2 linked regions of the Methyloferula stellata AR4 genome follow. The protein of the gene in region 2 interacts with the protein of the main gene of each other region in a pairwise test. Links are inferred from orthologs where the notes say so. Each region holds a gene or a part of one and is shown on either strand. Other genes may lie near its edges.

Region 1 (16,313 bases), 1.7 Mb from region 2 along the record:
CTCGCCAATAAGCAACTGACACGGACGACGGAACTGCGGCGCAGCGACTTTGCGTCTGTCGAACTCTACGACCAGCGTGTGCAACAGCTGGCCTCTGCCGCCGCGGCCGTCGATCAGGCAAAGGCAGCCGTCAATTCCGCCGAACTCAATCTGGAGTTCACACGGATCACGGCGCCGCTATCGGGCAAGATCAGCACGCACCGCGTCTCTCTCGGCAATCTCGTGACGGGCGGACAAGGCGGCGCGACGACCCTGCTTACGACGATCGTTTCGCTCGATCCGATCTATCTCGACTTCGACATGAGCGAGAACGATTATCTCGCCTATCAGCGCTTTCTGCATTCGCCGCATGGCGGCGGCGACATCGACCGAACCGTCCAGGTCAGCCTGAGCGACGAAGGCACCTGGAAGCACCGCGGCGTACTCGAATTCATGGACAATGAAATGGATCGCAGCAGCGGCACGATTCACGCCCGTGCGACGCTTGCCAATCCTGACTTCTTCATCGCGCCCGGCCAGTTCGCACGGCTGCGGCTACCCACGGCCGCCAGCGCCGACGTCCTCCTCGTGCCGGACTCCGCGGTGAATACCGACCAATCGCGCAAGCTGCTCATGACCATCGGGGCCGATGGAACGGTGACCCCCAAGGCGGTTGAGATCGGCACGCTCGACGGCAATCTGCGCGTCATCAAAAGCGGCGTTACCCGCGACGACAAGGTGATCATCAACGGATTGATGCACGCCCGTCCCGGCATGAAAGTGACGCCGAAGGCCGGAACGATCACCGCCCCACCCGACGAAGGCTGAACCGATGCGCCTTTCGCATTTCTTCATCGACAGGCCCATCTTCGCGACGGTGCTGAGCCTGTTCATCACGATCGTCGGGGCTGTCGCCTATTTCGCGCTGCCGATCGCGCAATATCCTGAGATCGCGCCGCCGACCATCCAGATCAGCGCGAGCTATCCCGGCGCTTCGGCCGAGGTCATCAGCGAGACGGTTGCGACGCCGCTCGAAGAGCAGATCAACGGCGTCGAGAATATGCTCTATCTATCGAGCCAGTCGACGGGCGACGGCAATCTCGTCATCACCGTCACTTTCAAGCTCGGCACTAATCTCGACACCGCGCAGGTGCTCACGCAAAACCGCGTCGCCATTGCGACTCCGCGCCTGCCCCCGGCGACCCAGCAGCTCGGCATCACGGTCAAGAAAAGCTCGCCGGATCTGTTGATGGTCATCCATCTTCTGTCGCCGGACGGATCACGCGATCAGCTTTATATGTCGAATTACGCGACGCTGCATCTGCGCGACACGCTGCTGCGGCTGAATGGCGTCGGCGACGTCCAGGTGTTCGGCAACCATGATTACGCGATGCGCATATGGCTCGATCCGGACAAGGTCGCGGGGCGCAATCTGACCGCCGGTGAAGTCGTTGCGGCTCTTCAGGCGCAAAACGTCCAGGTTTCGGCCGGCGTGCTCAACCAGCCGCCGGTGCCCTCCCCCGGCGCCTTCCAGCTCAATGTGAAGACGCTTGGCCGGCTGACCGACCCGGCGCAATTCGCCGACATCATCATCAAATCGGATGGCGCCGGCCACGTCACGCGCGTCCACGATGTCGGCTTCGTCGAGCTCGGCAGCCAGAACTATGGCGCCAACGGCTATCTCGACGTCTATAACGCCGTGCCTATGCTCGTTTATCAGCAGCCGGGCTCCAACGCGCTTGCCACCGCCGAGCGCATTCGCGCCGCCATGGAGAGCATGTCACATCAATTTCCGGATGGGCTGAAATATGACATCGTCTACGATACGACGATCTTCATCGCGCAATCCATCCATGAGGTCGTAACGACCATCCTCGAGGCCATCGCGCTCGTCGTCTTCGTCGTCATCCTGTTCCTGCAAACCTGGCGCGCCTCCATCATTCCGATCGTCGCGATCCCGATCTCGCTCATCGGAACCTTCACGGTCTTGGCGGGACTCGGTTTCTCGCTCAACAATCTGTCGCTCTTCGGTCTCGTGCTCGCCGTCGGCATCGTCGTCGACGACGCGATCGTCGTCGTCGAAAACGTCGAACGCAATCTGCGCCTCGGCATGACGCCGCGCGAAGCCGCGCATCGCACCATGGATGAGGTCGGCGGCGCATTGATCGCCATCGCGCTCACCCTTTGCGCCGTGTTCATTCCATCGGCCTTCATCTCCGGCATCTCGGGCCAGTTCTTCCGTCAGTTCGCCGTGACGATCGCGGCGTCCACCATCATTTCCTGCACCGTGTCGCTGACCTTGAGCCCGGCGCTCTGCGCGCTTTTGTTCAAACCGCATGTCGCAGCCGACCATGCGAAACGGCAACCGCTGATCGCGCGGCCGGTGATCGCCTTTTTCAACGGTTTCAATTTCGTCTTCGAGTGGCTGTCCGAACGCTTCGGCCGCATGACGGCGCGACTCATCCGCTTGAGCGCGGGCGTGCTGGTGGTCTATGCCGGCCTCATCGGTCTCACGGCCTACCAGTTCAACCGCGCGCCCACCGGCTTCGTCCCGGATCAGGATCTCGGCTATCTCATCACGATCGTCGCACTGCCGCCGGGCGCCTCCTTGCAGAGGACGGATGACGTCGTCCGCCGGACCGTGAAGGGACTTCTCGATACGCCCGGCGTCAAGCACGCGGTCGCCTTCGCCGGCTTCGACGCCGCGACCTTTACCAATGCCTCGAACGCGGGTGCGATCTTCACGCCGCTCGAACCGGCGGAGGAGCGCGCCAAGAAAGGCCAGAGCGTCGCCTATGTTCTTGGCGAGATCCAAAAGCGGACGGCCGCCATAGAGGACGCCTTCATCATCACCATCATGCCGCCGCCGGTCAGCGGTATCGGCAACGCCGGCGGCTTCAAGATGATGCTGGAGGACCAGAAAAATCTCGGGCCGCATGCACTTGAGGCCGCGGCGCAGGATCTCGTCGGCGCGGCCCGTCAGACGCCGGGGATGGCTCAGATGTTTACGCCCTTCTCGACCGGCACGCCGAGCGTCTATGCCGACATAGATCGCGAGAAGGCGGAGAAGCTCGGCATTTCTCCGGACAAGGTCTTCGAAACGATGCAGGTCTATCTCGGTTCGGCCTATATCAACGATTTCAACTACCTTGGCCGCACCTATCAGGTGACCGCCCAAGCCGACGGCCGGTTCAGGAACACGAAAGAGGACATAGCCCATCTCAAGACCCGCAATGCGGCGGGCGCCATGGTGCCGATCGGCTCGGTCGCGCGGCTTCAGGATTCGACCGACCCCTATCGCGTGCCGCGCTACAATCTGTTTCCGGCGGCCGAAGTCCAGGGCGCGACGGCGCCCGGCACGCCGTCGAGCTATGGTCTCGCGGTCATGCAAAAGCTCGCAGCCGAGCGTCTGCCGGAGGGGATAAACTATGAGTGGACGGACCTTGCCTATCAGCAGACGACGGCAGGCAATACGACGCTCCTCATCTTCGCGGCTTCGATCTTCTTCGTCTTCCTCGTGCTTGCCGCGCAATATGAAAGCTGGACCCTGCCTCTGTCGGTCGTGCTGATCGTCCCGATGTGTCTGCTCGCGGCGGTGACCGGTATTCTCTATCGCGGGATGAATGTCGACATTTTGGCGCAGATCGGCTTCGTCGTTCTCGTCGGACTTGCGGCCAAGAACGCCATTCTGATCGTCGAATTCGCGAAGCAGGCGCAAGAAGAAGGCGCGGCGGTTCCGGACGCCGCCGTTCAGGCGGCGAGGACGCGCCTGCGTCCGATCCTGATGACGTCCTTCGCCTTCATCCTCGGCGTCATTCCGCTGATGACGGCGTCGGGCGCCGGCTCCGAAATGCGCCAGTCGCTTGGGACGACGGTGTTCTCGGGCATGCTCGGCGTGACCCTCTTCGGCCTCGTCTTCACGCCGGTCTTTTTCGTGGTCATCCGGAGCCTGTTCAAGGGCAAGCGCAAGCTGCATATGGCGCATGGGCTCGAAGCCCCGGCCGAGTGAGCCCGGACACCGATCACGCCGCTCGCTCGTAAAAAACCTCCGGCCTGGACGGCCGGAGGTTCAAAGAGGGTCAGCCAAGTCTGATCCAGATTCGGCTAGCGTCAAAGGACCTCAATATTTGGCGACGACCGGGGCCGGCGGAGCATAAGTATCGAACTTATAGCTGAAGCCCGCCTGCACGCGATTATCCGTCGAGTGATGGTTCAACGGGAAAGCGAAGACAGCATCGCTGAAGCGGCCGTAATCGGTGTAGCGGTATTCCGCACGAACCGACCAATTGTTGGTGACGGCATATTCGATACCGCCGCCGACGGTCCAGCCGACCCGGGTGCGATCGAACGAAGCGAAGGCGCCGGGAGTGACGAAGCTGTCCTTGATATCGGCGAAGGCGACACCGCCCGTTGCGTAGATCAAGGTGCGATCCCAGGCATAACCGACGCGGCCGCGGATCGAAGCGTCGACCGAAATCTTCGTGGAGGCGGAGATCGGGCCGAGGATGTTGAATGCGTTGCCGGAATAGCTCGTGCCGTTCACGTCGCCTTCGAGACCAATGACGAACTGCTGGACCTGGTAGTTATAACCGATGTGCGCGCCACCGACGACACCCGACGGCTGCGAAGACACGAAGGTCATCGGCTCACGCCCCCATTCGTAGCCGATCTGACCGCCGAGATAGACGCCGGTCCAGGTGAAGAGCGGCGGCGGAGCATAAACCGGCGGCGGAGCGCGCGAAGGCAAATCAGCCGCCATGGCCACGCTCGACAGGCCGCATAATGCAACCGTTAGAATCAGCTTTTTCATTGAAAATAACCCCTAAGGAAACCAGACAACCAAATCCTATATTATCGGCTTCAGTCCGGCCTATTAACAAAAGTATAGTTCAGACTATTAGTCTGCTGATGTTGCATAAATGCCTCGCCAATACCACTAAGATACGTATCAATACGTATCGATGATTTAGAATATTTCTCTTTTAATGTGGAAGATCGCCTACGCGTCCAACTTCTATCGCATTCTCCAGCGGCTCCATGGCGCCAGTCGGGGCGGGCGCGGCGTTCCTTGGAACCATCAAATCGAATGGCGCTGGCAGATAGGAACGAGTCTGCCCCAATGTCGTGGCACACCTCAGTCGAAGCATTGAAGCTGCTCGCGGCGAAGGGCGGAAAAATAAGACCTCCGGCTTGGACAGCCGGAGGTCGATGGCGGATTCGTGCCGATCAGTTTTCAGTAGCGTTAAAGCAACTTCAATATTTGGCGAGGACCGGTGGCGGCGGCGCATACATATCGAATTTATAGCTGAAGCCGACCCGCACGGCATGTTCGACATCGTGATGCGAGACCAGTCCGGACCCGATTGCATCCGTCCCGCGGCCGAAATCCGTATAACGATATTCACCGCGCACCGACCAATTATTGGTCACCGCATATTCGAGGCCGCCGCCGACCGTCCAGCCGACGCGTGTCGCGGAGTTGCTGAAGAAGGGAGCCGCCGGATTGAACGATCCCACATAAGTGTGCTTGATATCGGCGAAGGCGGCGCCGCCCGTGGCGTAAAACAGCGTCCGGTCCCAGGCGTAACCAATGCGGCCGCGCGCCGATCCTTCGACGGGTATTTTCATACCGAAAGTTGTCCCGGTCGCGGTATCGAAGGTCGATTTCGAAAAGCTCGATCCATCGACATCACCTTCAAGGCCGACGACAAATTGGTTGATCTGATAATTGTAGCCAATATGGGCGCCGCCGATCACGCCTTCCGGACTATTGCTTTGGGCAAAGGGCGTGGCGACGATGTAACTGTTGCTGGTGCCCCAGGCATAGCCGATCTGGCCGCCGACATAGGCGCCGGTCCATGTGAAGATCGGCGGCGGGATAAAGACGGGCGGCGGAGCCCGGCGCGAGGGCAAGTCGGCGGCAAGAGCCGCTGTCGACAGACTGCCGAGCACGACGGCGAGCAAAATCTGTTTCATGGTCGTGTAGTCCCCCGATGGTTCCGCGCTATTGCAATCATATAATTCTTAAAGGCCGCTTGAGATGCATCGGGCCGCCGCTTTCAAAAGCCGCGTGATAAATTTGCACCGTTTGGCCGGTGACGCGGTAATGGATTGCCGCGAGATCGCGATCCGCCCAGTTGGCCACAAATCGCCACCGGTTATCGCTTGTCCAAATGCTCCAAGACCCAATCGGTCATCGCATCGAGAACCATCGCCAAGATCTCTGCATCGTTGCGGCCGGATCGCGCGGGCACGTGAAATGAGTGATCCGCATCATCGATGCTCAGCAGCGTTGCCGCGTTGCCGAGCCCGGCGACCATTGGAGCCAACAAAGACAGGTCTGCTAATGCGTCGCGGCTGCCTTGAAGAAACAGCATCGGGATCTGTATCTGCGCCAAGTGGCTCGCGCGCTCGACCGATGGCTTTCCGGCGGCATGAAGAGGGAACCCTAGAAAGATAAGGCCGCGGACTCCGGTCAATGGAGCCGCCGCCTGCGCCTGCGATGTCATTCGGCCGCCGAACGATTTGCCGCCGGCAAATAATGGAAGCGCCGGCACCAAGCGTCGCGCCGCGTCAACCGCCGCGCGAACCGTGACATGCGCCAGTGCCGGACGATCGGGACGCTTCGAGCCCTGCTCCATATAGGGAAACTGATACCGCAGACTGGCAATCCGCCGATCAAAGAGACCGTTTGCAACAGCTTCCATGAATGGGTGCGTCATGCCGGCGCCCGCGCCGTGAGCGATAACATAACAAGCCGCAGCCTCGTCCGGGACCAGCAACAGGCTGGAGACGCTGTGGGCGTCGTCGATGGCGATCATTGTGCTCGCGCCTCCACCCTGCGCGTCTCTCGTTTCATGCGCGCTTTTCATACCGGGCACCGCAGCGGCTATTAGAAGAATTATACAATTCGGAGTCTTAAACTGGGGAGTACCGCGCCCCTGGCAGCCAAACATCTTCAAGCATGGATGGTCAGGGAACCGATCTCGCCCATACAAATAAACACCGCTTTGATGCTGGCTCCGGAAGGCTCGTCAGGTCGCAGGTTCATCTCGCGCGTGATCAATTGTGGGTGCGTTGACGAGCGCTCGAAGTGCGTCTGATGTCATAAAATGGAGGACGTCCGAGGACTTGCTTCCTCGCATGATCATCCCAGCAAGGCCCATGAAGTCGCGCTGCCCGCGCCTACCCATATAAAAAACCGGGCCGCCGCTCATGCCGTCCGGATCAAATCCATCTGGCCGCACTATTCTCAGTTTGTGCAGATGAGGCGATGAAGTAGCTCCGAGGTACTGACCATCGATGTATGTCGGAACAGCTACCATTCCCTGACCATCGTCATGATAGGTTTGAAGCTGCGTTGGATAACCACAAACCCATAAGGGGCCGGAAGCATGCCGGGGCCAGCAGAGATCATCTTGCACATCGAAAAAATTGGCTTCGATGGGGATGCCATCATAATTTTCAGGTTTGTATTCAAATGCCCTTACATCAAGCAGATCGGTGTCATCAGAGACGGGCTCTGGATTGTGAGCCCATAGGGCAGAAGGTATGGCAATCTTATTTTCATGAGCTAAGCGAAAGCCAATCTTTTCGGGCTCGACATGTGAGATTTGGTGCTGGCAACAGAACAAAAAGAACCGACCATTTATTTGCAGGGCAGTCCCACTTCCTGGAAAGAAATGTGGAAACTGTTGGTCATCTGTCGAAGCGAAGAGGTGTTTGCAATAGGTGGCAAGTCTTAAACCCGCGTCCCGCGTCGGATACCAGAGATTGCCAATCTGAATGCTCTCAAACATCGCGACTCGCTACGATGCCTAGAGGCCCGCTTTCAGCGCAGAAACGTGTAGCATCGACATGTGTATTTAACTTTAGCTTAAAACAGTCTTTTAAAATCAATAACTTAAGGCAATGGTGGGGGAGGTAGGACTCGAACCTACGAAGGCATAGCCAGCGGATTTACAGTCCGCCCCCTTTGCCACTCGGGACACTCCCCCTTAAGCCAGGTCCTCAACAAAGACTTGGCAGGGTTTTGGTGAAGGCGCTTATGGAAAGGCAGGCCCTGCCTGTCAACCCATAACCTCCTGCGGCCGCCTGCGCTCTCCCGTGTGAACATTGCCCGCGCCTGTCTGGCGTGACAATAAATAAGGCAATCGAGGCGGCAAACGGCGGAAACAGATCTTGGACAAGACCCATCGGCCGCCGGATCGCAACCGTAAAACCGGTCAAAAAGCCGCGAAGCCGTCGCCTCGGCCCGCGTCCCTAAAGGAGCGCCATGCGGCCCCGGGCGGCCAAAAGCAGCGCGATCCTCATGCGGGCCCCTTGAGCCGCCAGCCTTCCCCCGCCCCTGCCCGGCCGGCTTCAAGCGCCACGGCGCCGCAGGCAGCCTTCCGGCGGCCTTCCGCCGAACTCAGCGTCCTTTACGGCATCCATGCCGTGCGCGCGGCGATCACCGCCAAACGCCGGAAGATTTTATCCGTCTTCGCGACGGCGCCGGTGGCGCAGCGCTTGGCCGCGGATCTCGCCGAGGCCAGTCTTGTGCCGCAGATCGTCGGCAACGAGGATCTCGCCCGCCGCCTCGGTCAGAACGCCGTGCATCAAGGCATCATGATCGAAGCACGGCCGCTCGAGCCGATCGATCTTTCGGACATTGTTCCAGCCAGCGGGATTGTGCTGGCGCTCGATCAGATCACCGACCCGCATAATGTCGGCGCGATCATGCGCACAGCCGCGGCCTTCGGCGTCGATGCCGTGGTCACCACCGAGCGGCATTCGCCGGAGCTTTCGGGCGTGATGGCGAAGGCGGCCTCCGGCGGCCTGGATCATGTACCGATCGCGCTCGTCGGTAATTTTGCCCGCGCGCTCGAACGGCTCGGCGATATGGGCTATCTGCGCGTCGGACTCGACTCGGAAGCACCCATCGCCTTCGAAGCCGCGCCGCTCTCAAGTCCGCTGGTGCTGGTGCTCGGCGGCGAAGGCAAAGGGTTGCGCCGCCTCAGCCGCGAGAAATGCGATCTTCTGGTCCGGCTCGACATGCCGGGGCCGATCAAGAGCCTCAATGTCTCGAATGCCTGCGCCGTGGCTCTCACGCTCGTGCGGCTGAAATTGGCGCGGCCCTAAGTCCCCTCGTCCCGGCACGGCAAAGGCCCGCCATAGACGACGCGCGGCAGGTGGGATTTCGGCGGCGCTTTGCCGATCGTGATGATCCGCGGTTTGAAACAGCTCTGATGCGGCGGCCCATAGCCGTAGAGCCAAGGTGGCGGAGGTGGCGGAGGTGGCGGATAGCCTTCCCCTGACGGCACGCTGGCCTGGCCGGCGTCGGTCGGGTCATAGCTGCCATCGCCCCACGGCAGACCGTAGCCAACCCCGGAGGCAAAGGCCCAGCCATGCCGGCCAAAGCGAAAGGCACGCTTGGGCTTAGGCGTTTCACCCGGCCGCGCCGCGACGGCGGGATGCGCGGCCATATGGCCGGCGCCTCGCAAACCTGCCCCGCCCGCAAAACCTCTGGCATCCGCCGGTTGAATCGCAGACAGGAAAAGAGTGCCGGCCGCAGCCATACACAACCATCGACACATAATTCACCCATCGACGCGGTTAATTTTCAAGCCTAACATAGCCGGTATTGGCCATCTTCACAGAGGGCCGATGTCGCAAAGGCCGATCAAACCGGCAGTGCGATCGTTAAAAAAGCAATCGGGAGGATGCCTGCCTCTAGCCAAACGCCTAGAGGCCGGAAAGCCAGGGGAAGCCGACATGACTATGTCCGTAACAGCCGCGACACCGGCCGGCCGCGCCGGGCCGATGACCAGCGCCGAGAAGATGGTGATCTTCGCCTCTTCGCTTGGAACCGTCTTTGAATGGTATGATTTTTATCTCTACGGTTCGCTCGCAACAATCATCGGGGCGCAGTTCTTCAGCGAGTTCCCGAAAGCCACTGCCGATATTTTCGCCCTGCTCGCCTTTGCCGCGGGCTTTCTCGTGCGCCCGTTCGGGGCCCTCGTCTTCGGCCGCATCGGCGATATCGTCGGGCGCAAATATACGTTCCTGATCACGATCCTGATCATGGGCCTTTCGACCTTCATCGTCGGCCTGCTGCCCAATTACAAGACCATCGGCGTCATCGCGCCCATCGTTCTGATCGGCTTGCGTCTGTTGCAAGGCCTGGCGCTTGGCGGCGAATATGGCGGGGCCGCGACCTATGTCGCCGAACATGCGCCGGAAGGCCGCCGTGGCTTTTATACATCATGGATTCAGACCACGGCGACGCTCGGCCTGTTCCTGTCGCTTCTTGTCATTCTCTTCGTCCGCAGCTTCTGGGGCGAGGGCGCCTTCGCCGATTGGGCCTGGCGCATTCCCTTCATTTTCTCCTTCTTCCTTCTCGCCATCTCGCTTTGGATTCGTCTGCAACTCAGCGAGTCGCCCGTCTTCCTGAAGATGAAGGAGGAAGGCACGACGTCGAAAGCGCCGCTGACTGAATCCTTCGCCACCTGGTCGAATGCCAAATATGTTCTGATCGCATTGTTCGGCATGACCATGGGCCAGGGCGTCGTCTGGTACACAGGGCAGTTTTACGCCCTGTTCTTCCTGCAAGCGATCCTCAAGGTCGACGGTTATACGTCGAACCTTCTGATCGCCTGGTCGCTGGTTTTGGGCAGCGGATTCTTCATCTTCTTCGGCTGGCTCTCCGACAAGATCGGCCGCAAGCCGATCATCCTCGCAGGCTGCCTGATCGCGGCGATCACCTATATTCCGATCTTCAACGCGATCACAACCAATGCGAATCCGGCGCTCGAAAATGCGCTGAAAACCGTACAGGTCACCGTCATCGCCGATCCGGCCGATTGCGGCAATCTGTTCAATCCGGTCGGCACCCGCGTCTTCACCAGTTCTTGCGACAATGCACGTGCGCTGCTCGCCAAGAGTTCGGTCAAATATAGGACCGAGGCGGGACCGGCTGGACAGCCGGCGGTCATCAAGATCGGCGATGCGGTGGTCACATCCTACGATGCGAAAACAGCAGCCGATCCGAAAGCCGCAGCGGGAGATCTCAGCAAGGCCACAGCGGCTGCGCTGGAAGCGGCTGGCTATCCGAAAGCCAAGGATCCGGGCATCGTGAAGATCTCGGAGCCGTTCGATATTTTCAAGCCGCAAGTCCTGAAAATCATCGGACTCCTTTGGGTGCTCGTGATCTATGTGACCATGGTCTATGGGCCGATCGCGGCGGCGCTCGTCGAGTTCTTCCCCTCGCGCATCCGCTATACGTCCATGTCGCTGCCCTACCATATCGGCAATGGCTGGTTCGGCGGTCTGCTGCCAGCGACGGCCTTTGCGATGGTGGCCCAGACCGGCGATATCTACTTCGGTCTCTGGTATCCGATCTTCTTCGCACTGGTGACTTTCGTGGTCGGGCTCTTCCTGGTCCCGGAGACCAAGGACCGCAATATCAACGAGAGCTATGGCCGCTGACCAAACGAAAACGAATCAGGCCCCTGACCAAACGAAAACGAATCAGGCCCCGCTACGAGCGGGGCCTGATAAAGCCGGAACCGGCGATTTTAAGTTTACTGGCAGACCCGGACGCGCTGCACGACATAGCCATAGCCGTCCCAAACCTGCTGCGGCTGCCACCAGCAACGCGGCGGGGGCGGCGGCGGGGGAGCGTAATAACCGGGATAATAGGGCGGCGGCGGAGCCGCGCTGGCGGCGGCCGCGCCGGCCAGAACTCCAAGGGCGGTGCCGCCGATAATGCCCGCAGCAATAGCGCCACCATCGCCCGCGGCGGCAGGAGCCGAAGCCGTGGCTAAGGCCGCGGCGGCAACAGCCGCCACCAAAGTGGTCTTGAACACGTTTTCAAGTCTCATCAACATGGTCCCCTCCAAAGCAAAACGCTCGGCGGCGAATCGCAGATTTCGTCAAAAGGTCAGCTCGCTAAAATTCGAGAAAACCGTCCGCAGCTGGTGAAGATATCGTGCGGATCGCCTCATCCATGTGACGAACCGGGCGGGTTTCTTGAAGCTGGGCGGGATCTTATTCGTTCCCATTGCGGCAAGGATGAGGCCGTGTCACAAAGACGGCCGAAACGACCCTCTGAGCGAGCGCTCGGGCCTCGCCTGCGGCGGGCCGTGGAAGAATGTTGCAACTCGCGTCCGACACTGCTAGCTGAGCGCCGTCGGCCGCGCCGCATGCCGGTTTAGCTCAGTTGGTAGAGCAACTGATTTGTAATCAGTAGGTCGAGGGTTCGACTCCTTCAACCGGCACCAGATGATATCAGTGACCCGAATTCGGACACTCGCCTGCGTGGTCCTGGGTTCGTCACTTGCCAGAGCATGAATTCCAATGGCTGCGCCATGCGAGGAGCATAGAAAATGAATTTGGAACCGGGTGAAGAAATCAAGATTGCGAAAAAGCCGAATGGCAAATGGGGCATTTTCCTGCATCTCAACGGATATGCCGAGCCCTTCGATATTCGCGAGCTGAAGACCGAGGAAATGGCAGAGGGCTGGGTCGACACGACGGAGTGCAACAATCTCGTCGATCAATTCATCACCAAATACCGTGGAAAGGCCTAAAGTCCTTCGTCTACGGAAAATGCCGAGGGGTTAGAGATTCCTTTTTTCGAACATGTTCGAAAACAATTGCGCATTGACCTGAAAGCCCCTCACCGGCTGAAGATCAATGCGCAATTTTTTTATGCGCCCGGCAGCCTCAATATTTGGCAACGACTGGCGCCGGCGTCGACCAGAAATCGAACTTATAATTGAGGCCGGCGCGCACCACGTTGAACGTTGTCCGCTCACTCAGCGAGGCGATGCCACCGATGCCGTCAGGAAGCGTGAAGACGGAGTTCTTGCCGAGATCGACATAGAGATATTCCGTCTTGAACGTCACGTTATGTGTGAGCGCATATTCAAGACCGGCACCGATCGTCCAACCCATAGGCTCGTGCGTCCTGGAAAAAGTGCCGGCCGCGCCGCCCAATCCGCCGAAACCAGCGACGCCAGACGCAAAGCTGTTCGTCTCGCCATAGGCAAAGCCGCCGGTGATATAAGGCATGGCCTGACCGAAGGCATAGCCTGCGCGACCGCGGACCGTACCGAACCAATCGACTTTGGTCCCGGCGTCCAAACCGGCGGCGGCGCCTCCGGCGAAGACTGAAGCTATATATTCCGACTTGATCCAGCTTCCTTGGGCGTCGGCCTCGAGACCGAGCACGAAATTCGACGCCGGAAACTGGTAATTGAAGCCGACCTGGCCGCCGGCGAGAAACCCGCTGGAGGAGGAACTTCTCTGGGCGGTGACACCTGTGCCCGTATCCGAGGTATAGGACCTGATACGATCGCCGCCATAACCGCCGTCGATACCAACGTAGACCCCTGTCCAAGACCAGGCGGGCGGCAGCGGCAGAACAGGCGGCGGCAGGCGTGATGGAAGGTCGGCGGCAAGTGCCGAACCGGCCATCGCAGCCAGCGCGACGCCGGATATTAAGAGTTTATCGAACATTGCAGGCACCCCTTGCCTATTGATCTAGGTCATGAGCCTGCCCAATGCATGGTAAGCACAAAGTTACTAAGGCTATACCTGTAGATAAATCACTTTCAACGTGGCATAAATGCATCATTTAACGTCACTATGTAAGCAGTTATACTTATATATACTAAAATATACTTATACTTTAGGACTTATGCTTCTCTACTGGATCGCCCGCAGCGCAGATGCGCTCGACCGCTCGCGCTTTCCGCCTCAAACCTTGACGCGCGTGCATCCAGCAGCGAGGCGACCCTCAATCGGTGCCATTGCCGCAAGTCCGCGAGGATGCGTCGAAAGACCCATAGGCGCGTCACGGAAGGAACGACGAAGACAAAAGAAATCCGAAGACTTATAATCACCGCGAATGTGAGCGTCGGCGAACCCGCCTGCGCTCTTGAATTTGGTCTTGGCTGAAGACCTGCGCAGGGATGGATCGACCTGTCAGGGAGGAGTTTTGGGGATGACGGACTTGAAAGAGTCGATGAAATTTGTCGAGGGCGGTGACGAATATGAACTGCTCGCAAGCGACGATAAGCTCACTTACATGCTCATCTTCAAAACCGAGAATCAGACCGCCATCCTTCATGGCGAACAACTCGACGCGTTTCATGCCGAATTCGATCTCGTGAGAAAGCAATATCCGGCCTATAGCCCGGATCAGAGACTGGCTCAGATTTGGGATCAGGGCGGCTATAGCTGGCTCGCCGCCGAGCAGGAAGAATCCGACCAAGGCTAGAGCGCTCGCGCCTTATCATCGAAACCGGCCACGATGATTCTGATTTAACCCAACTTGGGCCTGCCCGAGTCGGGCATTTTAAAAGGTCAAAGTCGGCAGGCCCGACTTTGACTGATCCGAAATCATCGTGATTTATGTCCTTCGCGCCAGCGCGGCCTGAGAAGCCGGCATGGCCGAACGGGCGCGCGACGCCGCGATCTCGCCAGTGCCTCGCGGCATCGGCGCACTGCCTTCTTTGAGCAGAAACACTCAGTCAAGATTGAGTGATGATGCCCCACGGCAAAGCCGATCGATCTATGTCTACATTTGATACGCAGCCGCGCGATTCGGCGAAGTGAGCGGACGAATGTTGAAAGCCATATTGACCCTGTTTCTCTGCCTTGCAGCAGGCGACCTGATCAACAAGCTGACAGGCCTGCCGCTGCCAGGCGGCGTCATCGGTCTTGTCATCCTGCTCGCGATCCTGATCTGGCGCCGCGGTCCCGACCCCAAGCTGAGAGAAACAAGTCATTTCCTGCTTCGCAACATGACCGTGTTGTTCATCCCGGCGAGCGTCGGCCTCGTCACCCAGCTCCCGGCACTGAAACAAGACGCATTGCCGATCGGCATTGCCATCGTCGTTTCGACCGTGCTCGGCATGGCCGTCACGGCGGCCATCATGCATTGGCTGGCGCGTGGAGGCCACCCGGCGCGCGAGCCCCAATCGCGAGAGGCGCAATGACGGCAGCTTTCGCCAGTCTCGGCCATGCGATTCTGACCGACCCGCTTTTCGGCCTGATCGGCACGCTGGCCGCCTATCAGTTCGGCATCTGGTTTCAGCGGCTCTGCGGCGGTTATGTGCTGCTCAATCCGCTACTCATCGCCGTGATCTTGCTGGTCACTCTGCTGCGGGTCGCGGACATCCCCTATGAACATTATATGCAAGGCGGCAGGCTGATCGCTTTTCTGCTGGGTCCGGCGACCGTCGCATTGGCCTTGCCGCTTTACGACAATCTGAAATCGATCCGGCACGCGGCAATGGCAATTTTCCCGGCCGTCATCATCGGCTCGCTCACGACATGCCTCAGCGCCATGCTGATCGGGCATTGGCTCGGCGCCTCACACGCGGTCGTCCTTTCGCTCGGCGCCCATTCTGCCACGACGCCCGTCGCCATGGGCATTACCGAACAGCTCGGCGGCGAGCCATCGCTGGCAGCGGCCTTCACGCTCCTGACTGGCCTGGCCGGCGTCATTCTCTTCGCGCCGGTCATGTCTATGATCCGCGTGAAGGATTGGCGTGCGCGGGGACTTGGGATCGGCACCGCAGCTCACGGTCTCGGCACGGCACGGATGCTTCAGCTCAATGAGACGGCTGGTGCCTATGGCGGGATCGCCCTCGGCCTCGGCGCCCTCATCACCGCCGTCATCGTCCCGCTTCTCGTGCGCTACGGATTTGCGAGTTGAGATCGAAAGCAGCCAGGTCAACCTGCCGGTTGACCTGTAAAAGCTTATTTTTTTAAAAACACATAATCCGCCGAATAGGGTTCGGCATGGAATGTGCCGACCTTCGAACAGGCGCCTTCGAAACCACCACCCTGAGTTTCGAGCCGCTGCACCGTCGTGACGTCTTTCAAGAGACCGTCGCCGCGTCTGTCCGAGACATTCAATTTGAGCCAGGCAATGTCCTTGCCCGTGGCGCCCGGCGCCTTCGCGACGACTTTGCCGATGACAGCACTGCCGTCGGCCGCCTCCCAACTGGGTCCGGCGAAATGCCGTCCGACCGTTTTGCCATCGACCAGCAAGGTCGCGATAGGCTCACGGAATTGCCATGTCATCGTGCCGGTCGGATCGGCTTTGCATTCGTAGATCTGCGCGCCCTCCGCACGAACCTTGAGGACGATCGTTTCATCTGTAACGGCAACCGCACTCGGTATCTCCGCCGCGCGCGCGGGTGAGGCGGCGAGCAGCATCGTCATCGCCGTCAGCAAGTGGCCTATTTGCATCGATTCCCCCCAAGTCAGTCCCGGGCTTCGCCGCCGCGCGAGGCAAGAGCTACGCCAATTCCACCAGGCTTCGCGAGGCGTTCGGCTTG
Region 2 (14,401 bases):
ATGTCGGACCGGATGTAATTTTTTCCGGACTTTTCTGGTTCGAGAGGCGTGTTGATTTTGTTTCTCACGGATCCGTGTTTTTGAAACGGGTGTGACATTAAAAAATGTCTGCGCAGATCAATGCCGTAAAATTACGTGCGACTGGCGAACACAATACTCCGTCGTGATAACGGCGTGATAATTACATGCTAGATTGCGTTCATGATTTCAGCGAAAAATCGGGATCCACTTTTTGGCATCCGCTCTAGGCCGCTGTGCAACGCCAACTTGGTTGCGCGCCTGCGTCGCATGCCAAGCGATTAGAATTCGAACGTGCGTGTCTGCATGAAACATGCGTTCGCGCTGGGCTCCAAGGTCAGGGGAGCGGCGAGCGTTTTTGCGCAGCGCTTAACCGAGCACTGTTTCCAGCGGTCTCAGAAAATTTATAACCGACGCCCCAAACCGTCAGCACATAGGTCGGATTGGCCGGGTCGGTTTCGATTTTGCTGCGGAGCCTGTTGATGTGCGAATTGACCGTATGCCGATAGCCCGCATAATTGAAGCCCCAGACGAAATCGAGAAGCTGCTCGCGCGTGTAGACGCGGCCGGGGTTTTGGGCGAGATGCAAAAGAAGATCGAACTCCTTAGGCGTCAAATTGATCTCCTGCCCGCACAAGGTGACCGAGCGCTGATCGGTATCGATGACCATATCGCCCGCTCGGATGATCGCATTTGGGTTGATGCCGGCGTTCGCAATCGCTTCCACATGGCGGAAAATCGCTTCCACTTTTGCCCGCAATTCGAGGACGCTGAACGGCTTTGTAAGATAATCGTCAGCGCCAATCTCAAGGCTCAAAATACGGTCGAGCTCGGAAGCGCGTGAAGTGAGAGTCAGAACAGGCGTAGAGTCAATGCACGAGCGCAGGCGGCGGCAAATATCGAGACCGCCCTCGCCCGGCAGCCTCAGGTCAAGAATGATGAGATCGTACTTGTTCGCTTCGGCCTCAACCAAACCGACGATGCCATCGAAGAGGAATTTGGTGTCGCAATCGATGTCGCCAAGATGCAGCTTGACGAGGTCAGCGATCTCGCGCTGATCTTCGATGATCAGAACCTTACAGGTCATGATGCACGCTCCTGGTACGAAACACAGAACGCCGTGCTGTCAGGATGGGCCCGCATCTCGCTAGCAATCACCGATGCGGGAGGGATAGGACCGAGGCCATACAAATGCGCCAGAGATTTGATTACGCATCGTTTGCAATACCGCTCGCGCGCTCGCGCATTGATAGCTACCAGCTGTTCTGCCTTATTCGAGCGTCGGAGGCGTTTTGTTACGCCGAGGCGACGTGAACGTAACGAAGACGGATGCCGCCCCGTAATTAACGAGGGATCTAGCTCTATTCGACAGCATGTTTTCGCGCCAAGACGCGACTGGGGACGTCCCCCCAATATCAAGGAATGCGCCTGTGCCGCTCTCTGTCACCTTCGTCGCAAACTCGTCGGGCACATGGCGCATTAGCGAGATCAGCCCTGTCATCGGCGAGACATTACCAATGGCCGAGAGATTGACGGTGCTCGAAGGCCCGGAAGTGCTCGCCGCGCAAAAATGCGATTGGAATTTGCGCGGCGTGACAAGCAACACGCGCTACACCAACCGGGCCGAAACGGACGCGCTGACCGCGAGTCAGGAAGGGTTGCTTCGGCCGCAGGCAACGCGCGCCGCGCTCATTCCCATCCGCAAGACCGAGGCCTGGTGGGCCTTGGCTCAGGATGAGCGGAGAGCCATTTTCGAAGAAGACTCCCGGCATATAGGCATTGGTCTCGACTATCTCCCCGCGATCGCCAGGCGGCTCCATCACAGCCGTGAACTTGGTGAGCCCTTCGATTTTCTCACCTGGTTCGAATACGCGCCCGAACATAGCGAGCGTTTTGAAGAGCTCGTGCGACGCCTGCGCGGTACGAAGGAATGGCGCTACGTCGATCGCGAGGTCGATATCCGCTTAAGCCGTGACGGTCTTTGACTGTCTAACGGAAGGCGTGCGGCACAACCCGCTTGAGTTCGCTGCGTATGACTTTGCTTTCATGGACATCGCTTTCATTGATCCGGCCGAGCTTGAACTGCCCGACAAGGCCCGAAAGCTGCGTCGTCTCCTCCGACAGCGAATGGCTCGCCGCCGTCGATTGCTCGACCATCGCGGCATTCTGCTGCGTCACCTGGTCCATCTGGTTGATCGCGACGTTGACCTCGTTCAGCCCCGTCGCCTGCTCCCGCGCGCCGCTCGCTATGTCGTCGGCAACGCCGTTGATCTCGGCAACCTGGGTCATGATCCGCTGCAGCGCCTTTCCGGTTTCGGAGACGAGCTTGACGCCGTGATCGACCTGCGTGGTCGAGGCTGAAATCAGACTTTTGATTTCCTTGGCCGCCTCGGCCGTGCGCTGCGCGAGCGCACGCACTTCCAATGCGACGACGGCGAAGCCCCGGCCGGCATCTCCCGCCCGCGCCGCTTCGACGCCGGCATTCAAAGCCAGCAGGTTGGTCTGGAAGGCGATTTCGTCGATGACGCCGATGATCTGGCTGATCTGGCGCGCCGAAGTTGCGATGGCATCCATCGCATCGACAGCCTCGCCGACGACGGCAGCGCTTTTTTGCGCGTCTTCGTTCGCGGCCGCGACTACCTGGCGCAAATGGCTCGTGCTCTGCGCCGATTTCTTTACCGTCACGGTAATCTCGTCGAGCGCCGCGGCGGTCTCTTCGAGGTTTGCCGCCTGTTGTTCCGTCCGGCGCGACAGATCATCGGATGCGATCGATATTTCCCGCGTGCCCGAGCGGATCGCACCTGTGCTGCCGGCGACACCCTGCATCGCCGCTTCGAGCTGTTCGATCGCCGCATTGAAATCGGTCTGCAAGCCGCGATAGGCCGGAGGCATATCCGCCGGCATGCGATAGGTGAGGTCCTTCGCCGCCAGTCTGGCGAGGCCGATACCGATCGCACCGACGGCCATCACCGCTTCCTGCTTTGCGTCCTCCTGCGCTTCCTCGGCGCGGCGGCGCTGCTCGTCCAAGGTTTCAAGATAGATCGAAATCGCGAAATCCATGTCGAGCATGGCCGCTTTGACGAGACAGGAAAGAGCCTCGGCCATGCCTTCCGGACGAGCCTTCGCCATTTGCAGAAGATGCGGCCACTGCTCTTTGACGACGGCGTGAATGAGCTGTTCGATGATCAGGGCATAGCCGCCGATATACCATCTTGGCTCAAGGCCGATCCGCGCATGCGTCTGGCCTATTTTTCGAACCGCGCCGACATAATCCTCATTGTAATTGGCCGCGGCTATCATGCCCCAATGTGTTTCTTGGGTGGTCTTGGCGCCCGCCATATGTTTGTCGTCGCGGAAAAATTTGCGCATGTCCGGCGTTGCGCTCACCTTGTCGTAAAAGACGGCGAGAGCCGGCCCGATGGACCGCATGATAAGCGGTTGCACCTTGCTCAGGACCGCCCGCGCTTGCTGGTCCATCCCGATGAAATCGAGACGTTCCTTTAGAAAAGTTTGGTTGCGTATGGGCCGCGCCATGAAGTTGTCCCCCGAATCAGAGGGGGAGAATCAGACTTAAGGACGAGCTCAGGCTTTGATGCAGATCAAGTGAGAATAGCCGCTTGACAGGCGGCGGCACATACATCACTAATTAGTTATATAACTAATAGGCGATGCAATGTCTCCCGAGCATCTCAACGACACATTCGCAGCCCTCGCCGATCCGACGCGGCGCGCCATTCTCGCACGTCTCGCTTCGGGCGAGGCCTCCGTGAAAGAGCTGATGGAGCCCTTCGCTCTCAGCCAGCCCGCGATCTCGAAACATATCCAGGTGCTGGAACGTGCTGGGCTCATCTCGCGCAGCCGCGCGGCGCAGACGCGGCCCTGTAAGCTCGAAGCAAAGCCGCTGAAGGAAGCCGCCGATTGGATCGAGCATTATCGGCGTTTCTGGACCGACAGCTTCGATCGCCTCGACGATTATCTGCGTGACTTGCAAGCAGGGACACAGGCAGAGGTAAAAGAGCCCAAGAAAACACGTGGCAAGGGAGGAAAGACCAATGCCGGCAAGTGAGAAAAGCATGCAGGATCGCGAAGAAGACCGCGAAATCGTCACCACCCGCATTTTCGAGGCGCCGCGCGATCTCGTCTGGCAGGCTTGGAGCGAGCCGCAGCATTTGCGGCATTGGTGGGGACCGAAAGACTTTCGCAATACGTTCGAGACATTCGAGTTCAAACAAGGCGGCCTTTGGCGCCTCACAATGCATGGCCCGGATGGAACCGACTATCCGAACGAGTGGGTCTTTGTTGAGATCGTCCCGCCCTCGCTAATCGTCTTGGATCATGTGTTCGCGCCAAAATTCCGCGTCACAGCGACCTTCGAAGAACTCGATGGAAAAACCAAGCTCACGTTCCGCCAGCTCTTCGAAGAGGCCGCCGCTTGCGACGGCATCAAGCCCATCGCGGTTCCAGTCAATAAGCAGGCTTTCGACAAACTCGCCAATCAGCTTTCCATCATGCAGGGAAACACGCGCGAGCTGACGATCACGCGCACATTCGATGCGCCGCGTGCACTCGTCTGGAGGGCCTGGACCGATCCCGTGCATCTCGCCGCCTGGTGGGGACCGCAAGGCTTCACCAATCCGGTCTGCAAGATCGATGTCAGGCCCGGCGGCGCAATCCTGATCGTCATGCGTGCGCCGGACGGAACCGAGTATCCGATGCGCGGCATATTCCAAGAGATTGTGGAGCCCGAGCGGATCGTCTTTGCCAACTTCGCCGTGGACGACAAGGACAATCCGATCATCGACGGATTGACGACCGTCACTTTCACGGAACGCGACGGAAAGACGGAAATGGTGCTGCACACGCGCGCGACCGCGCTCGTGCCGCAGGCGGTGCCGATGATCGGAGGCATGGAGGCTGGCTGGACGCAAAGCATCGAGCGCCTTGCACATCTGCTTTCGGCGCACTGACGATGTGACGAATAGACAAAGCCGCGCGCTTAGGACGCGCGGCTTTGAAACACGAGCTTGCATGAACTCAATATATCCATTATTCTGGATATATGGATGAATTAAGCACAATCCTCGCTTTGGCCGCACTCGCGCAGCCGACCCGTCTCGAAGCCTTCCGGCTGCTCGTGAAACACGAGCCGGAAGGCCTTCCGGCGGGCGAACTCGCCCGTTTGCTGGAGGTGCCGCAAAATACCTTGTCCGCTCACCTCGCCGTGCTGGGCCGCGCAGGCCTCGTGGTCGGCGAGCGGCAAAGCCGCTCGATCATCTATCGCGCCGATCTCTCACAGTTGCGCGAGACGATGCTTTTTCTCGTCAAGGATTGCTGCGGCGGCCGCCCGGAGCTCTGCGCCCCGCTCATCGCCGATCTCACCCCTTGCTGTCCGCCGAAAAAAGGGAAGGCCCATGCCTGATCGCCTCTACAACGTCCTGTTTCTCTGCACCGGTAACAGCGCGCGCTCGATCCTGGCGGAATCCATTCTGCGTAAGGAGGGGACGGGGCGGTTCAATGCCTTTTCCGCCGGCAGCCATCCAAAGGGCGAGGTCAATCCATTCGCGATCAAAGTGCTCGCAAGCCTCAATCTTCCGACGGAGAATCTGCGCTCGAAAAGCTGGGAAGAGTTTTCCGCGCCGGGAGCCCCGGTCATGGATTTCGTCTTCACGGTCTGCGACAACGCCGCGGGCGAAGCCTGCCCGGTTTGGCCAGGCCAGCCGATGACGGCCCATTGGGGCATTGAAGATCCCGCGGCGGTCGAAGGAACAGACCTGCAAAAGGAAGCCGCCTTCGTGCTCGCCGCCCGGTATATCAAGAACCGGATTTCAGCTTTCTCAAATCTGCCGCTGAAGAGCCTCGACAAGCTATCGCTCACAACCAAACTGCGCGAGATCGGCCAGCAGGATGGAGCGACGAAGCCCCGCCCGGAGGTCGCATGATGGATGCGATCATCTATCACAATCCCGCCTGCGAAACCTCACGCAACACGCTTGCGATGATCCGTAACGCAGGCATCGAGCCACACATCATAGAATACCTGAAATGCCCGCCGACACGGCTGCTGCTGGCGCAGTTGCTCAAGCGTGCAGGTCTGACCGTGCGGCAGGTCTTGCGCGAGAAAGGCACTCCCTTTCAGGATCTTGGCCTCAACGATCTATCGCTTTCGGACGATGCCCTGCTCGACGCGATCGGCGCGCACCCTATCCTCATCAATCGCCCGATCGTGGTGACGCCGCAAGGGGTGCGCCTGTGCCGGCCCTCGGAACTCGTTCTTGATCTCCTCCCGCCGCAACACGGACCATTCATCAAGGAGAACGGCGAGCGCGTGATCGACGAGCACGGCCGGCGTGTGGCGACAGCATAGAGATTCCATCATGTCCTTTTTCGAACGCTATCTCACGATTTGGGTCGCGCTTTGCATCGTCGCCGGCATTGCTTTCGGTCAGCTTGCGCCGGGCCTTTTCCATGTGATCGGCGCTCTCGAAATCGCCAAGGTCAATCTGCCGGTCGCCGCCCTGATCTGGCTGATGATCGTTCCGATGCTCATCAAGATCGACTTCGCCGCGCTCGGCCAAGTGCGGGCGCATTGGCGCGGGATCGGCGTCACGCTTTTCATCAATTGGGCGGTGAAACCCTTCTCGATGGCCCTTCTCGGCTGGCTGTTCATCGGTCATGTCTTCCGGCCCTATCTGCCGCCGGGGCAGATCGACTCCTATGTCGCCGGGCTGATCCTGCTCGCCGCGGCCCCTTGCACGGCCATGGTTTTCGTCTGGTCGAATCTGAGCCGGGGCGAGCCGCATTTCACTTTGTCGCAAGTCGCCCTGAACGACACGATCATGGTCTTTGCCTACGCGCCGCTGGTCGCGCTCCTGCTCGGCCTCTCCGCGATCACCGTGCCATGGGATACGCTCGCCCTCTCGGTCGCGCTCTATATCGTCATTCCTGTGATCGGGGCGCAGCTTCTAAGACGCGCCGTGCTCGCCTCGGGTGGCGAGGCGGCGCTCGACCGGTTGCTCGCGTGGCTCCAGCCGCTCTCGTTGATGGCGTTGCTGGCGACACTGGTTCTGCTTTTCGGCTTTCAGGGCGAGCAGATTATCGCGCAGCCTCTCATCATCGGCTTGCTGGCCGTGCCTATATTGATCCAGGTTTATTTCAATGCGGGGCTGGCCTATCTTTTAAACCGGCTCGCGGGCGAAAAGCATTGCGTAGCTGGGCCATCGGCCTTGATCGGCGCGAGCAATTTCTTCGAACTTGCCGTCGCCGCGGCGATCAGCCTCTTCGGCTTCAACTCCGGCGCAGCCCTTGCCACCGTCGTCGGCGTCTTGATCGAAGTGCCGGTGATGCTCTCCGTCGTCTGGATCGTGAAAGCGTCGCAAGGCTGGTATGAAAGCGGCTCTCCGAAAAACGGTGCGAGCGAGGTGCGCATTGGCCGATCATGACAATTACACGGACGCCTATCTGCGTGACATCCTCATCAAGACAAAGTCGATCGCTATAGTGGGGGCTTCCGATAATCCGGGGCGGGACTCCAATCGGGTCCTGCGCTTTTTGCTGGGGCGCGGTTACCGCGTCAGCGCGGTCAATCCGAAGCTCGCCGGACAGGAGATCGCCGGAGCGCCCGTCTATGCCACGCTCGCCGACGTGCCGGACCCAATCGACATGGTGGATGTGTTTCGAAACAACGCGGCGGTGCCAGGCCTGGTCGACGAGGTTGTGGCCCTGCTCCAACATCCGAAATTCCTCTGGATGCAGCTTGGCGTTCGAGATGACGAAGCCGCGCGGAAAGCGGAAGCGGCAGAAATAGCGGTCATCATGAACCGCTGCCCGGCGATCGAAATACCGCGGCTCTTTGGAGGCCAGCATAATGGATGATCTGCCGAACGTGGTACAAAGCGTATTGCAGACACCTGACGTCACCAGTCTGCAGGCCGCCCCGCTTGCGCACAAGCCGCGCATCCTCTTGCTCTATGGTTCGTTGCGTGAGCGGTCCTACAGCCGCTTCCTGACACTGGAAGCCGCGCGCCTGCTTGAAACCTTCGGCGCCGAAACCCGCATCTTCAACCCGAGCGGTCTGCCGCTGCCGGACGATCACCCGGCCGATCATCCCAAGGTGCAGGAGTTGCGCGACCTGTCCATGTGGTCGGAGGGACAGGTTTGGTGCAGTCCCGAACGCCATGGCGCGATGACCGGCATCATGAAAGCGCAAATCGACTGGATACCCCTCGAAATGGGCGCCATGAGGCCGACACAGGGCAAGACGCTCGCCCTGATGCAAGTGAGCGGCGGCTCACAGTCATTCAATGCGGTCAATCAGCTCCGCATCCTCGGCCGCTGGATGCGGATGATAACGATCCCGAACCAATCGTCGGTCGCGAAAGCCTATCAGGAATTCGACGATGCAGGCCGCATGAAGCCGTCGGCCTATTACGACCGCGTCGTCGACGTGATGGAAGAACTCGTCAAATTCACCCTGCTGACGCGTGGCATCTCGCCCTATCTCACCAACCGTTATAGCGAACGCAAAGCGGCGACGGAGAAAGCGGTTCTCGCCGACACCAAAGCCATTTGATCGCGGAGTCGAAGCGCCCGTCAGGGGTTTTCTGTTTTCGGCCCTGCGCCGTCCAAAGGCAGAAAGCCATGCTTTTGCAAAATCGCCTGCCCCGCATCCGATAGAACGAAAAGCGCAAAGCGCTCCGCCGCCGGATCGCGCGACAAGACCGCAAAACCATAGACCGGGTGCACTTCCAAACTTTCCGGCAGCGGGATCGACACCAGGCCCGGAACGCCCGCAAGCAAAGCCGGCGTTCCGCTGCAATAAGAGATCAAGGCATCAGCATGGTCGCCGAGGAAAAGACTCTCCGCCGGGCCATGTCCCAGGAGCGGCTTGATCCCCTGCGGACCGAAAGGATGCAGCGCTTTGGCCTTCAAAAGCGCCGCCGCGCCCGGATGCAGGGCCTCTGCCCGGTCGAACACGGCCATCGCATAATCCCCGCCGGGATCGGCGCCGGGCATGGAGGTCGCAATCCGCACATCCGAGGAAAGCCACCTGTCGACCAGATTTTCCGGCGTCAATCCGAGCGACGATTTCGCGATGGCGCACATGCGGTTGCGCGCAAAGGGAACGACAAGCACATCCGGCTTTTCGCGCTTCAATTTTTCGGGCTGCGCCATATCGGCCGAAGCAAAGAGATCAGCCTGCTCACCCTTTTCCAGGCGTTCGCGCAAGCTGCCGGCTGGACCGAAGACCGGCTTTGCGAAGCTGCCTTCGGGCAGTCCCGACTCTTTGACAAGCGCTTGCATGGCCTCTCTCAAACTGCCTGCCGCATAAAGCTGGAAGGGGTCCGCCAAAGCGAAGCCGATCGGACATGCAACAAGGACCGCCAGAACAACAAGACGCAAGAGAGGAGGAAAATGGAACGTCATGAAGCTTCATTTCTCCTTCGGTGCTGCCCGAAGACCATCGGCCGAACCGGACATGCGCGCATTAAAAGACCTGTGGATTCCAACGACACAAGCAAGACCGGCGAGATTTATCGCCTTAGTGATGAGGACATGACACATTGGCTCTCAAAATACTGGGTCCAAGGCGCACTTTTCATGGCCGTGGCCTTGCTGGCACTTGTGCCCTTGATATTTAAGGCATGGTGGCCGCAAATATTGCTCATCTATCTGCATTCGCCAGGCTATATGGTGCATCAGGTCGAAGAGCATACTGGCGACCGGTTCCGGACATTCATAAACCAGCGGCTTTTCGGCGGCGTCGAGGCGCTGACAACCGTCGGCGTCTTATGGATCAACCTGCCAGGAGTCTGGGGCATCAATCTGGCTGCGCTTTACGCCGCCGTGTTCCTGGAACCGGGCTATGCCCTGGCCGCCCCCTATCTCATGATTGTGAATGCCGTCGCCCATCTCGGGACGGTCAAGCGCACGCATGGCTATAATCCGGGCTTGGTCACAGCCCTCATAGTGTTTTTTCCGCTCGGTCTCGTCACCCTTTACATGGTTCCGGCATCGCTGGGCCAGCATCTGTTGGGCCTCGGCATATCGATCGCGATCCATGCCACGATTGCCGGAGGCGCAATCACACGCGCCGCCTATTTGCGGCGGGCCCAACTCCAAAAGGCTTGATTGAAGCTTTCACGGCACCTTTGGCCGCAGCCGTTTGAGAAACAGACTGACGATCACCGCATGGGCGACATGCTCGGCCATGCAATGATAGCCGAGATCGTTCAGATGAAAATTATCGCGTGACATCATCGGCAGATTGGCGCGTGTCTTGGCAATGAACTGCATCGCATCATAGCGTCTTATATAAAGGATGTTTTCCTCGGCCGCGATTTTGAACAAAAGATCGCGGACGGCGAAATAATTCTTATCCTTGGCGAAGCGCGACGTATATTGCAGGCCGACAAGCACCACGTCGATCTTATTGTCCTTCAACCACTCCACGGTGGACTTCACCGTCTGCTCGAACTCGTCGAGCGGTACGCGCGCCAAAGCGTCGTTCGTTCCCAATTGCCAAAGCACCAGATCCGGCTTCGACTGCGCGACTTCGCTGCGAATTCGCTCGGCTGTGATGGCCGCGGTCTCGCCCGCGACGCCACGATTCAATATCTCGACATCGACGCCTTTCAAGGCCGCTTCGAGGATGAGGGTGAGCTGGGCCGGATAGCTCTGTATGCCTGACGAGGCGCCGACCCCCAAAGTCGATGAAGATCCGATCGCGAGGATCTTAACGACGTTTCCGCTTTTCAAGGCCTCTGCAACATTCGGCAGAGGAACCGGCGATGCGATGTCTGTAGCGGGGACGTCGCAGGGCGGGCTGAGCGGGGGCGCCTCGGGTGTCGCCGTCGCCTCGGGCGCGGGCGGCGTCGTCGGTGTAACCGCCGCCTCAGGTACAGCGGGCGTGCTATCCGCCCGCGCCGCTGGCGTCAGGACGAGGCCGAGAGCGAGGCAGATACAGGCGAAGCGGGCGCTTCGCGCAGCCGGTCGCGCCATTCCGATACCCATGCCGCAAGTCCCATGATCGAGAGGCCCAAAATAACCAGGAATGCATCGCTTGCAATGTCCCCTCCGATCGCAAAGCGAAAGATCTGCCCGGCGAGGCTCAAAACCGACCCGACGCAGAAGACATTCAGCGAATTGCGGCCGAGCATCGACAAAAAGCGCGCCGAATAGGGAATCCACGGCGTGATCACTTTATAGCTGCCGGCAAACAAAACCACCAAAGCCAGCACATGAATGAGCCTGGCCGGTGAAAGAAAGGTTTTATCGAACATGAAAAAGAGCTTCGGCTCTGGAACATCGATCGGACTTGGCGAAAAATGCGTGAATGCCGCCAAGGCACCAAGCAGGACGATCGGCAGAGCCGCAAGCTTTAACCAAAAGAGATGCTTTCTCGCAAAAGCGCCGATCCCGTCTTTGTCGGCGATGACGAACCCCAGCACGTAGATAAGCTGCCAGGACAAGGGATTTAGAAACCACACGCCGTCGACCGGCCAGGTGTGAAGGTTAATGCCGCGTGCCAGCACATAGAGATAGAGACTGGCAGAGACTGGCAGGAGCAACGGTTTCGCATAGCGATCGATCAAGGCAATCAGGGGCGCCGCGGCCATGAGCACGACATAGAGCGGCAAAATATTGAAATAGCCGAGCTGATGGGTGAGCAGCACGAGCCCTATATTGGCTTCGATCGGCTCGCGAAAAACCGCCGAGGCATTGTGCCAGTCGAGCAGAAACGGCGCGTCGAGAAGAAGCGAAGCGGATGCCAGCATGGCGATGGCAATCTCGGTGATCACCATCTGCGCGATATAAAGCGTAACCGCGCGGCCACCCAGACGCAGGACGAGCCGGCCGGGTGAGATAGGCCTATCTTTGCCGGCAATCGAGAGCCGCATCGACCAGCCTGCCAGAAACACGAAAAGTTCGGCTGAATCGGAGAGCGAGAGAGAACGATAGGTGAAACGTTCGAAATAAATGCCGGGAATATGATTGATATAGATCGTGATCAGCGCAAAGCCGCGCCAGAAATCGATTTCGTTTGGTGTACGCATCAGCGATCCGACTTTTCGATCACGGAGATTGCCCGCTCAACCCAACGAAATTTGGACTAGCGTGACCCCGAAACGTTGGAGACTTTTCGGATCAAGGTCATGCGTTGAAGGAAAGATAGAGCATGATGATTTCAACCATCATGCTCTATCCGATTCCATTTTCGATCAGCCGCCTCAATACCGGCGGCAGATGTTCGGGAATATCTTCCGAGATCAGACCCGGACCGAAATGACTCGCTGCCGCGCCATGCAGCCAGACGGCGGCGGAGACGGCTTCGAAGGCGGGCATCTTCTGGGCCAAAAGTCCGCCGATGATGCCTGCCAAAACATCGCCCGAGCCCGCCGTCGCAAGCCACGGCGGCAGGTCATAGGCAATGGTGGCGCGTCCTCCCGGTGCGGCGACCGTGCTGTCCGGTCCTTTCGAAAGAACCACCGCGCCCGAAAGCGCGGCCGCCGCGCGCGCACGTTCGAGCTTCGAGCCCGCCGGCACATGGGCGCCGAATAGTTTTTCGAATTCGCCGTCATGCGGCGTGAGGACAACCGGCGATCCGGAGGATTTGATGGCCTCGGCTAAAGTTTCCAAGCAATCGGCGAAACTCGTCAAGGCATCGGCATCGAGGACGAAGGCGCGGTGCTTACCGGCCGCCGGTTGCGGACCCGAAAGAGCGGTCAGAACGAGTTGCCGGGTTCTCTCGCCAACACCGAGCGCGGGGCCCATGACAAGCACGCTCAAGCGCTGGTCCTGCAGCAGGGATGCGAGATCCTCCGGCGTATCGCAGACCCGCGTCATGATCGCGGTCAAGGCCGTCGCATGACTGGCAAGCGCATCGCTCGGCGTCACGATCGAAACCAGCCCAGCACCGCCGCGTAAAGCGCCGCGCGCGGCAAGACGCGCCGCCCCTGTATGACCAAGCGAGCCGGACATCACGAGCGCATGACCGCGCGAATATTTATGGCCCGCGATGCGCGGGATCGGAAAATCACGCCCCCAGACCGTCGGGCTATTGGCGAAACATGTCGGCTGGATCGATGCCAGCACATTAGAGTCGGTCCCAATGTCCGCGATATTCGTCTCGCCGCATAAAAGCCGCCCGGGCAAAAGCAGATGTCCGGGCTTCATGCGAAAATTCGTCACCGTCCGGCGCGCTTCTATGGCAACGCCCCGCACGGCTCCGGTCGAACCATCAAGGCCCGAAGGCACATCGACGGCGAGGATCGGCCGCCCCGTGCGCTGCGTCCATTCATTGAGACGCAAGACGGCGGTGCGTGCGTCGCCCTCGAGATCGCGCGCGAGGCCTGCGCCGAACAGGGCATCGATGACAAGGTCGGCTTCGGCGAGTTTGGCTTCGGACAGAACTCCCATGAGGGAATGGGTATCGCCGCGCCAGGCGGCAGCGGCTTGCGCGGCATCGCCCTTCAAAGCGTCCCGCGAGCCCAAAAGACCGAGCGAAATCTCGATGCCGTGTTCGGCAAGTAGCCGCGCGGCGACAAAGCCGTCGCCGCCATTATTGCCGGGCCCGCAGACGACCAAAACCCGCGCCCGTACCGGCATTGGTTGCACCAGAAGCCGCAAGGCCTCGCGCGCTATGGCGCCTCCTGCCCGCTCCATCAAAACGATGCCGGGTGTCCCCGCGGCGATCGTCAAGCGATCGGCGGATGCCATTTCTTCATTTGTCAGAAGTTCGGGATGGCTCGTCAATGCAATCATCGGCAAGCCTTATACCAAGCCTTTTGCAAAAGATTGCGGCGTAAAAATACGCCGCGGGTTTTCTTGCGCAAATCCGTTTGCCGCGCCAGCACTTTGGAAAGATTCTATGGTCAAGCTCGCGGATTCATTGAGGCCAAGTTGTGATCGATCAATCCGCACTGGGGGTACCGGCATAACGGTGGGGCCGGCTGGTTGACAGTCGCATGGGGTACGTTTAGGCAAGGTCTGCTGCGGGAGCCGCGCCACCTCGCATCGCGTTCCGTCACAAGGCGACACAGTCCACGTCATGAAGCCGCTCTTTGCGAAATTCGCGATTGGTGAGATTGTCAAGCACCGGAAATATCCGTTCCGGGGCATCATTTATGATGTCGATCCGGAATTCGCCAACACGGAAGAATGGTGGCAGGCGATCCCGGAAGAAGTCCGGCCGCGCAAGGACCAGCCCTTCTATCATCTCTTCGCGGAAAACGCCGAAACCGAATATGTCGCCTATGTTTCCGAGCAGAACCTGCTGCCGGACACGTCGGGCGATCCGGTGCGCCACCCGCAAGTCGAAGAAATGTTCGAGCGTGATCCGGACGGCGCCTATCTGGTCAAGACCGTCCGGCTCAACTGACCGATT

The links.
Region 1: the proteins of A3OQ_RS0120135 (region 2) and rlmB interact in binary tests that used the Escherichia coli proteins (3 or more experiments, as listed by UniProt). The link is inferred for Methyloferula stellata AR4 from one-to-one orthologs.

Annotation. Positions count from the first base shown.
Region 1 is NZ_ARWA01000001.1:2,354,593-2,370,905, reverse strand. Bases 7,345-10,129 are described here. They hold rlmB (23S rRNA (guanosine(2251)-2'-O)-methyltransferase RlmB), read left to right. Parts: upstream 7,345-8,160; coding sequence 8,161-9,099; downstream 9,100-10,129. Other genes in these bases: A3OQ_RS0111600 (MFS transporter), read left to right, coding at 9,739-10,129; A3OQ_RS22135 (hypothetical protein), read right to left, coding at 9,096-9,443; A3OQ_RS24435 (hypothetical protein), read right to left, coding at 7,345-7,778. In the rest of the region: A3OQ_RS0111650 (efflux RND transporter periplasmic adaptor subunit), read left to right, coding at 1-807; A3OQ_RS0111645 (efflux RND transporter permease subunit), read left to right, coding at 812-3,988; A3OQ_RS0111640 (outer membrane protein), read right to left, coding at 4,100-4,738; A3OQ_RS0111635 (outer membrane protein), read right to left, coding at 5,233-5,955; A3OQ_RS0111625 (alpha/beta hydrolase family protein), read right to left, coding at 6,138-6,800; more of A3OQ_RS24435, read right to left, coding at 7,014-7,344; more of A3OQ_RS0111600, read left to right, coding at 10,130-11,445; A3OQ_RS0111595 (hypothetical protein), read right to left, coding at 11,541-11,846; A3OQ_RS0111585 (hypothetical protein), read left to right, coding at 12,345-12,548; A3OQ_RS0111575 (outer membrane protein), read right to left, coding at 12,685-13,479; A3OQ_RS0111570 (hypothetical protein), read left to right, coding at 13,967-14,242; A3OQ_RS22130 (CidA/LrgA family protein), read left to right, coding at 14,589-14,963; A3OQ_RS0111560 (LrgB family protein), read left to right, coding at 14,960-15,685; A3OQ_RS0111555 (DUF3455 domain-containing protein), read right to left, coding at 15,730-16,224; A3OQ_RS24700 (hypothetical protein), read right to left, coding at 16,239-16,313. UniProt on the Escherichia coli protein: Specifically methylates the ribose of guanosine 2251 in 23S rRNA.
Region 2 is NZ_ARWA01000001.1:4,044,065-4,058,465, forward strand. What follows is about bases 11,499-14,401. They hold A3OQ_RS0120135 (bifunctional ADP-dependent NAD(P)H-hydrate dehydratase/NAD(P)H-hydrate epimerase), read right to left. Parts: upstream 13,780-14,401; coding sequence 12,217-13,779; downstream 11,499-12,216. Other genes in these bases: A3OQ_RS0120130 (OpgC family protein), read right to left, coding at 11,499-12,071; hspQ (heat shock protein HspQ), read left to right, coding at 14,066-14,395. Outside these bases: A3OQ_RS0120060 (response regulator transcription factor), read right to left, coding at 356-1,105; A3OQ_RS0120065 (chlorite dismutase family protein), read left to right, coding at 1,536-2,003; A3OQ_RS0120070 (globin-coupled sensor protein), read right to left, coding at 2,008-3,552; A3OQ_RS0120075 (ArsR/SmtB family transcription factor), read left to right, coding at 3,692-4,084; A3OQ_RS24945 (SRPBCC domain-containing protein), read left to right, coding at 4,071-4,985; A3OQ_RS0120085 (ArsR/SmtB family transcription factor), read left to right, coding at 5,078-5,437; A3OQ_RS0120090 (arsenate reductase ArsC), read left to right, coding at 5,430-5,957; arsC (arsenate reductase (glutaredoxin)), read left to right, coding at 5,957-6,382; arsB (ACR3 family arsenite efflux transporter), read left to right, coding at 6,393-7,457; A3OQ_RS0120105 (CoA-binding protein), read left to right, coding at 7,402-7,890; arsenical resistance protein ArsH, read left to right, coding at 7,883-8,587; A3OQ_RS23145 (substrate-binding domain-containing protein), read right to left, coding at 8,608-9,441; A3OQ_RS23150 (HXXEE domain-containing protein), read left to right, coding at 9,571-10,146; A3OQ_RS0120125 (SGNH/GDSL hydrolase family protein), read right to left, coding at 10,156-11,016; more of A3OQ_RS0120130, read right to left, coding at 10,950-11,498. UniProt on the Escherichia coli protein: Bifunctional enzyme that catalyzes the epimerization of the S- and R-forms of NAD(P)HX and the dehydration of the S-form of NAD(P)HX at the expense of ADP, which is converted to AMP.